One region of the Marinobacter qingdaonensis genome, then DNA from elsewhere that is predicted to be linked to it. Evidence: riboswitches for the same ligand, from Rfam matches in the RefSeq annotation. Region 1 holds a riboswitch; the other holds the start of a gene.

Evidence for each region. Region 1 has a riboswitch for cobalamin ahead of U5822_RS06255 (ribonucleoside-diphosphate reductase subunit alpha). Riboswitches for the same ligand answer to the same signal wherever they lie in the genome.
Region 2: another riboswitch for cobalamin. It lies ahead of U5822_RS04745 (TonB-dependent receptor domain-containing protein); the one in region 1 lies ahead of U5822_RS06255 (ribonucleoside-diphosphate reductase subunit alpha).

Annotation. Positions count from the first base shown of each region.
Region 1 covers NZ_JAYDCJ010000003.1:670,933-675,350, reverse strand. The annotation lists gene U5822_RS06255 (ribonucleoside-diphosphate reductase subunit alpha) at 1-2,339, opposite strand, end outside; cobalamin riboswitch at 2,513-2,726, opposite strand; gene U5822_RS06250 (zinc ribbon domain-containing protein) at 2,812-3,165, opposite strand; gene fmdA (formamidase) at 3,171-4,403, opposite strand.
Region 2 covers NZ_JAYDCJ010000003.1:317,594-322,011, reverse strand. The annotation lists gene U5822_RS04750 (hypothetical protein) at 1-1,330, opposite strand, end outside; cobalamin riboswitch at 1,685-1,905, shown strand; gene U5822_RS04745 (TonB-dependent receptor domain-containing protein) at 2,089-3,870, shown strand; gene U5822_RS04740 (cobalamin-binding protein) at 3,900-4,418, shown strand, end outside.

The DNA.
Region 1 (4,418 bases):
AGGTTCGATTTCACGAACAGGTTCTGGTACGCCGGCTCGATGGACTGGGACACGCCCACGATGTTGGAGATGGTGGCGGTCGGCGCGATCGCCATCACGTTGCTGTTGCGCATGCCGTTCTTGGCGATCAGCTCGCGGATCGGGGTCCAGTCCAGTCGGGCCTCGGTGTTAACGGAGAAGTCGCCGTCGCGGCGGGCGTCCTGCACCAAACTGATGGAGTCGATGGGCAGGATGCCCTGGTGCCACAGGGAACCGTCGTAGGTCTCGTAAGCGCCACGCTCACCGGCCAGGGTGGCGGAGGCGCGAATGGCGAAGTAGCTGAGCTGCTCCATGGCCAGGTCGGCGAATTCCACCGCCTCGGCGCTGGCGTAGGGCAGGCCCAGTTGGTACAGGGCGTCCTGGAAGCCCATCAGGCCCAGGCCAACCGGGCGATGCTGCAGGTTGGAATTGCGCGCCTGGGGCACCGCGTAGTAGTTGATGTCGATGACGTTATCGAGCATGCGCACGGCGGTGGTCACGGTGCGCTCGAGGCGCTGCACATCCAATTCGCCATCGGCAATGTGGGCGGCCAGGTTCACCGAGCCCAGGTTGCACACGGCGATCTCATCGGCGTTGGTGTTCAGGGTGATTTCGGTACACAAGTTAGAACTGTGCACCACGCCGCGGTGCTGCTGGGGCGAGCGCAGGTTGCACGGGTCCTTGAAGGTGATCCACGGGTGGCCGGTCTCGAACAGCACGGTCAGCATCTTGCGCCACAGCTGCTTGGCCGGGATTTTCTTGAACAGGGCGATCTTGCCCTGCTCCGCCAGTGCCTCGTAGTGCTCGTAGCGGGTGCGGAATTCGTTGCCGTAGAGGTCGTGCAGGTCGGGCACGTCGCTCGGTGAGAACAGGGTCCAGTCCCGGTCTTCGCGCATGCGCTCGATCAGCAGGTCCGGCACCCAGTTGGCGGTGTTCATGTCGTGGGTACGGCGGCGCTCGTCGCCGGTGTTCTTGCGCAGCTCGAGGAATTCCTCGATGTCCAGGTGCCAGCTTTCCAGGTAGGCACAGACCGCGCCCTTGCGCTTGCCGCCCTGGTTCACCGCCACGGCGGTGTCGTTGACCACTTTCAGGAAGGGCACCACACCCTGGCTCTGGCCATTGGTGCCTTTGATGTGGGAGCCGAGCGCGCGCACCGGGGTCCAGTCGTTGCCCAGGCCACCGGCCCATTTCGACAGCATGGCGTTGTCGCGAATGGCGCCGTAGATGTCTTCCAGATCGTCGCCGACGGTGGTCAGGTAGCAGGACGACAGCTGGGAATGGCGGGTGCCGCTGTTGAACAGGGTCGGCGTGGAGGCCATGTAGTCGAAGCTGGACAGCAGCTCATAGAATTCGATGGCGCGGGCGTTGGGGTCGTCCTCGCGCAGGGCCAGGCCCATGGCGACGCGCATGAAGAACACCTGGGGCAGTTCCAGGCGGGCCTTGTTCCAGTGCAGGAAGTAGCGGTCGTACAGGGTCTGCAGACCGAGGAAGCCAAACTGGCGGTCGCGCTCCGGTTGCAGGGCGGCGCCCAGGCGCTCCAGGTCAAAGGCGGCCAGGGCTTCGTCCAGCAGTTCGTAACGGATGCCGGCGTGGATGAACGCGCTCAGGGCCTGTGGATAAAGTTCCGCCAGCGGCACGTCTGTGGATAAGTTCAAGGCCGACGCGGTTTCCAGGCGCAGCTGCTCCAGCAGCAGGCGGGCGGTGACGGCGCTGTAGTCCGGCTCCTGCTCGATGCGGCTGCGGGCAGTCATCACCAGGGCGGACAGCACGTCGTCTTCGGCAATGCCGTCGTACAGATTGGTGAGGGCGTCTTCCACCAGGGAGTCGCCGTCGATGCCTTCCAGGCCGGCTCCGGCCTGCTCCACCTGCAGCTTCATCAGGCCCAGGTCCAGCGGTGCGGTCTCGCCGCTGGCCTTCTTCACGGTCAGGTGCGGGTGCGCTTCCACCGGCGCATGCAGGGCGCGCTCACGGGCGTGCTCTTCCCGGTACAGGACGTAGGCCCGGGCCACCCGCTGCTCTTCGGCGCGCATGAGCGCCAGTTCCACCTGGTCCTGGATGTCTTCGATATGGACCTTGCCGCCAGCCTTCAAGCGCCGACCAATGGCCTGCACCACCTGCTCGGTGACCCGGTGCACGGCGTCGTTGATGCGGGCGGACCCGGCGGCCTTGTCGCCTTCCACGGCGAGGAACGCCTTGGTCACCGCGACGCTGATCTTGGACGGATTGAAACCAACGAGGGTGCCGTTGCGTTTGATAACCTGAAGAGATTCGGTGTTGACCGGGGCCGAGGGCTGGGCTTCGGCCAGAGCAGAGGCGGACATGCTGTGTTCTCCTGAGTGCGCGTTGAATTCCATAACCTTCGCGTACGCAGGACGGAGCGGGGGGCGCAGGCAGCGCCTGGCGTTACTTCCCTGTCCGTTTGCTGCTCACCTTATCGGGCCGAATGCAGGCGCCTGAGTCGCGAAGGTGCAGTCGCGCTGTTTTCCGATGGACCGGAAACAGCACCTCCCTGGCAGGTCTTCGGACTCAGGAGCGTGAATCGTGTGATTCGACCTCGCGTGGCGACTTCCCGGCGGGTGCCAGTGTCGTGATGCCACGCTCGTTCTCCAATACCGCTGCGCGTCAGTTCCGGATTCTCACCGGATTCCCGATACCGCGATGTTCAAAAAAACAACATCTGGTATTTGACCAAGGATGAAAACACTATATACACGATATTGGGGTTGAACAAGGTGGGAAAACAAAAAAGGCCCCCGAAGGGGCCAAACACGTGAATCGTAACAACTGTTTTAGTCAGTGACTGATCATCCAGGGCCGCATGGACGGAAACATCTTCTTGCCATCCGCGGTGTAGAACAGCATGGATTTGCCGGGTTTCGCGCCTCCACAGCCGCAACTGCGGCTGTGTTCGGCGTCGTGCGCCCGCCGGTCCGCTGTCGAAAACACTGGCTCATAGCGCGACCGCTCGTTGCGCTCCTGAGCTTTGCGCTTGGTAGGGTCCATCGCGGCGATCTCTGGCGGCAGCACGATTACCCGAGGCGACAGTACCTTACAGGTCGGGCATTCCGCCGGTTTGGCCGCGTCCTCCATGGTGGCCAGCGTGTTAAACAAGCCATGCTCGCGGCACTTGTAATCGTAAACGGGCATGAGACTTACTCCTTGTCTTTCGACAGCGGCACATCCATGCCACCACTGACCTTCTTCTGCGGACCATCGGCCGACGGGTTGATGTCGAAGTCAAAAATGCCCGTTGGCAACCACAGCGTGGCGCAAGCGTTGGGGATGTCGACAACCCCGCTGATGTGGCCTTCCACCGGTGCACATCCGAGAATCGCGTAGGCTTGGGCCTTGGTGTAACCAAACTTGGTCATGTATTCGATGGCGTTCAAGCAGGCCTGACGGTACGCGACATGGACATCTAGGTAGTGCTGGCCACCGTCTTCATCCACGGAGATGCCCTCGAAGATCACGTAATCGTCGTAGCGCGGCTTGATCGGGCTGGGTTTGAACACCGGGTTCTTGATGCCATATTTCCTGACACCATCCTTAATCAGGTTGACCCGCAGGTGGATCCAGCCGGCCATTTCGATGGCGCCGCAGAAGGTGATTTCACCGTCGCCCTGGCTGAAGTGAAGGTCACCAACCGACAGCCCGGCACCGTCCACGTACACCGGGAAATACACCTTCGAGCCCCTGGACAGGTCTTTGATGTCGCAGTTACCCCCGTGCTCCCGGGGCGGCACGGTTCGGGCCGCTTCGGCACCGGCCGCCTTGGCTTCCTCACCACGCATCTGACCCATGTGGGCGGTTTCGCCGTTCGGCAGTGTGGCCAGCTCCGGAACCCGTTCTGGATCGGTGGCCACCAGTCCGGCCTCCCGCTTGTTCCAGGTATCGAGCAGTTCCTTCGAAGGCAGGCAGCCAATCAACCCCGGGTGAATCAGGCCGGCAAACTCCACGTTCGGGATGTGGCGCGACTTGGTGAACATGCCATTGAAGTCCCAGATACTTTTCTGAGCGTCCGGGAAGTGTTCGGTCAGGAATCCGCCGCCATTCTGCTTGGAAAAGAAGCCGTTGAAACCCCACTGGCTTTCCTCAAAGGTGCCAATATCCAGAATGTCGACTTCCAGCAGATCGCCGGGCTCGGCGCCCTCAACACCAATCGGACCGGACAGGAAGTGCACCTGGCTGAGGTCCACATCGCGCACGTCGTCCGCGCTGTCGTCGTTCTTGATCTGACCACCGGTCCAGTCGTAGCACTCAACAATGAAATCGTCGCCCGGTTTTACCGTGGCCACGAGGGGGATATCCGGGTGCCAGCGGTTGTGGACTTTGTCGTTCTCGTAGGCCGACTTGTTCAGGTCAATCTTGATGATGGTTTCAGCCATAGCGGGCGCTCCTTG
Region 2 (4,418 bases), 350 kb from region 1:
CGTGCTGGGCGTCGATGTAGGCCTGCATCTCGTACATGCGCTGGATCTGCAGCAGGATCGCCTCCATCGGGTCGCAGTCGTTCTGTTTCTGGGGATTGATCCGGCACAGCACCTCGTTGTGCACCAGGTGATTGACCAGGATTTTCATGCCGGCGAGGTGGGCCCGTTCCAGCCAGCGGAAGTAACTCTGGTGGTGTTGCAGCGAGTTGTGACGGGGCCAGTCGTTGAAGCCGGGCCAGCCCTGGGTGTCGTGCAGGCCGATGCCCGAGGTGGCCAGTTCCACAAAGCCGGTGGCGCCCCAGGGGCCGTGCACCGCTTCGCAGTCTTTCAGGGCGTGGGTTACCCCGAAGCGATGGAAGGGCGCGCCGTAGTTGACCCGGCCGCCAATGAATTCGTAGGCCGAAATGTGGGAGTGGGTGTCCACGAACCCGAACACGTCGTCCTGGTCGATGCCCGGGACCCTGCGGAAGCGCTCGACCTCCTTCAGGTAAATGGCCGGCTCGGCATCGCTCAGCAACTCGGCATTGAGTTCGGCTTCCGGGTAGGAGGTGCACCCCTCGGCGGGTACCAGCCGGAATTCGTTGGCGGTGCCGGCGAGGGCGGGGGAGGTCAGGGTCAGGGCGTCACCATCGACGCCGAGCAGCAGCCCGGTGACGTCGGAGGCCAGGGTAAAGACCTCGTCCCGGACCGTATTCAGTCGCCAGACTGCCAGATCGCTGGGGGCATCCACCATCGCCAGCGCTGGCGCGACCGTGATGTCGCCGACCCGGTCGCCGGCCGCCTCCAGGCTCTCGCCCAGCTCCCGCAACAGGCCACCCAGGGGCGCAATGGGGTCCAGCACCAGATTGGTGGTGTCGCCCAGCCCCGCGACCAGGTAGCTGAGCTCGCCGATGAAGGTGCCGGTGTCGTCGAGGAACTCACCGGCCGGATCGCTGATGCCCAGCAGCTCGAAGGCACCGGTGCTGGCCGGGCTGCGTTCGAATCCGGACATCAGCAGATAAGAGCCCAGGTCGGTCGGTTTCAGATAAAACGGCGTGGCCTGGCTGGCGGTGTCCGTTGCGCGGTATTGGTTGGCGTCCGGTGTGGCCGTCAGGTAGCGGTCGGCTGCGGTCAGGGCATAGCAGCCGTTGGCCGGACTGTAGCGGGTGATGAGCGTGTCGGGCGCCTTGGTCGGCCCCGGTTGCGCCGGGCTGGCGGCCGTGGGGACGGGGCTGGGCTCATTGCCATCGTCGCCACCGCCGCTTTTACAGGCAGGCAGGGCTAGCAGGGAGCTTGCCAGCATCAGGCCCGCCAGGGACTTCGGCAGAAAGGGGCGTTTGCTGTGTGTCATGGGCCTCTCCGTAGGCACTGTGGCGCGGGTTGAGCGCCGGTTTTTGTTGTTTGGAGATAAATCTGCGTGAGCACTCGCTCTTACTTTCCCGTGCTCGCAAGCACTCCGGCACCGGGCGTGACGAAGTGAAACGGTTTGTAACACGGGTAAAAAAATGTGATTTAGATCACATTGGGCCAATCTGATGGCCGTCCGGGCCAGGGAGTGATGTCCGGCGCCAGGCCAGGCGCGGCTCTGACGCCGGACCGTCGCACAAACACCGTCGGGGCCGGGGAGGTGTTTTGGCCCGGAATGAATGATCCGGCCGTCAGTCCGGCCCAGGTTTAATTGAAAAGGGACGGCGCTGTTGCTAGCCTTGCCGCACTTTTTGCAGGTGTCCGTCGCAAAGCGCGACGGGTGAAACGGGAAATCGGTGAGTCCGGCCATGGCCGGCGACTCCGATGCTGCCCCCGCAACGGTAAGCAGGACAACGGCAATCTGATGCGCCACTGTGCCTCTGGCATGGGAAGGTGATTGCCCGGGAGCGACCAGTTCCGCCTGCAAGCCCGGAGACCGGCCTGCAGGAACACCCGACGTTGCGGTGGGCAATAAGGGTGGGCGACTCTCCCGACCCGTACTCCGTGCCCGTCTGCCGCCCGCCCCTCTGACTCCCCGTGCCGCAGCAATACCGATAATTCCCGTGCGGGTGCGCGCGGAACATGGAGTTGATCAGAATGCCCCGATTGTCCCTACCTGCCACCGTCGCAGGGGTTTCCCTCGTGTCCCTTCAGTCCCTGTCCTTCCAGGTCCTGGCCCAGTCCGGGCAGGACAACACCGCCATGGACCCGATCGTGGTCACCGCCACCCTGGGTCCCAAGACCGTGGGCGAGAGCCTGTCGTCGGTCACGGTGATCGAGGAAGAGGAAATTCGGCGTCAACAGCCGAAGGAGTTCCGCGAGGTGATCGAGTCCCAGCCGGGGGTGTCGGTGGTCGGCAATGGTTCCTACGGCAAACAGACCAGCGTGTTCCTGCGCGGTAACGCCTCGGACGCCTCGATTCTGCTGGTGGACGGCATTCGCATCCGCTCCGCCACGGTCGGCGGTCCGGCCTGGCAGTACCTGCCGCCGCAACTGGTGAACCGGGTTGAGATCGTTCGTGGCAGTCGCAGTAGCCTGTACGGCGCCGACGCCGTCGGTGGCGTGGTGCAGGCCTTTACCACGCCCACCCGACAGGGCACCCAGGGCTGGGTGGAAGCCGGGGCCGGCAATTTCGACAGCCAGCAGTACGGCGCCGGTGTGTCCTCGGTGGAAGGCGGCTCCCGCCTCAACGTCGGCGTCAACCACTTCCAGACCGACGGCGCGCCGGTCGTTCGCGGCGGTGACGACAAGGGCTACGACAACACCTCCGGCGTGGCCAGCGCCAGTCACGAATTCAGCAATGGCGTGCGCGCCGGCTTTACCTTTCTGGGCGCCGAGGGCCGCACCGAGTACGAGGGTGGCGAGGAAGATTTCCGCTTCCAGACCGCCGGCGTCAACCTGGAAGTGCCGGTCACCAGCCATTGGCGCGCCGCCGTGCAATTCTCCGACGCCCGGGACGAGCTGGAGGACTTCAGCAGCTTCCCCGGCCGATTCAATACCCAGACCCAGAGCTCACGCCTGGAAAACTGGCTGACCTACGGTACCCACGAATTCGTGCTGGGCGCCGAGCAACAGGTCGACCGGGTGGAGAGCACCACCGCCTACGACGAATCCAGCCGTGACAACACCGCGGTCTTTGGCCAGGCACTGTTCAATTTCGGCGCCCTGGATACCCACCTGAGCCTGCGCAATGATGACAACGAAGCCTACGGCAACCAGACCACCTGGGGCGCCGGGGTCGGTTACGAGTTCGACCGCCATCACCGGGTCCGCACCAGCGTCGGTACCTCGTTCAAGGCGCCGTCCTTCAACGACCTGTACTTCCCGGGCTTTGGCAATCCGGACCTGGAACCGGAGGAAGCCACCAGCTACGAAGTGGGCTTCGAGGGCCGCTACGTGAGCTGGTTCTGGGACGTTGCGCTGTTCCACACCGATGTGGAAGACCTGTCTCTGCCAACCCAGGATGCCGCCGGCAGTGTGCCTGAGGCGCGCCTGCGCGGGGTTGAGCTCAGTGCCGGCTGGCAGTCCGACGGCTGGTCCCTGAAAGCGGCCGCCACCGTGGGCGACTACGAAAACAAGGAAGACGACCAGCAACTGATCCGCCGGGCCGAGAACACCGTGCGTGTGGACCTGGACAAGGAACTGGGCCAGTGGGTGCTGGGCACCACGGTCCGGGGCGAGAGCTACCGCTACGATGGCGTGTTCAATCCGTCCACCTTCCAGGTCGACCGCAAGCGCCTTGCCGGCTTCGGCGTGTGGGATCTGCGCGCGTCCCGGACCCTGGCGCCGGGCTGGCTCGCCTCCCTGACCCTGGACAACGTGCTCGATCGCGAATACAGCACGGCGGCCAACTCACCCACCGCCAACTTTATCAGCGCTGGCCGAACGGTGTTCCTGTCGGTACGGTATGATTTCGTCCGATAACATGAGCTAGCGTGGCGGCGGGAGCCAGCATGGAGAGAGGGGAAAACCGGCAGACCATCCGGCAGGGCAGCGCCCGGCTGCTGTGGGTCACCATACTGGTGCTCCTGCTGTCGGGCCGGGCCGCGGCCGAACCGGAGCTCTGCGCCCGGGACGCGCTGGACCAGCGCCTCTGCCTGGCGGAGCCCGCCACCCGGATTGTAGCGCTGTCCCCCGGCGCCACCGAACTGCTGTTTTCCGCCGGCGCCGGTGACTCTGTGCTGGCGGTCAGTGCCTGGAGCGACTACCCGCCGGAAGCGGCGGCCCTGCCCCGGGTCGGTGACAGCAACCGGCTCGATCTGGAGGGCATCGTCGCCCTGGCGCCGGATCTGGTGGTGGCCTGGGTCGATGGCAACTCCCGCAGTCAGCTGGAGAAACTGGCCAACCTGGGCATTCCGGTGTTCTGGCTGGCGCCCCGCCGGTTCGAGGACATCGCCCAATCGGTGGAAGATCTGGCCCGCTTGACCGGCCGTCCGGCCCTGGGCGCGGAGCAGGCCAAGGACTTTCGGGAC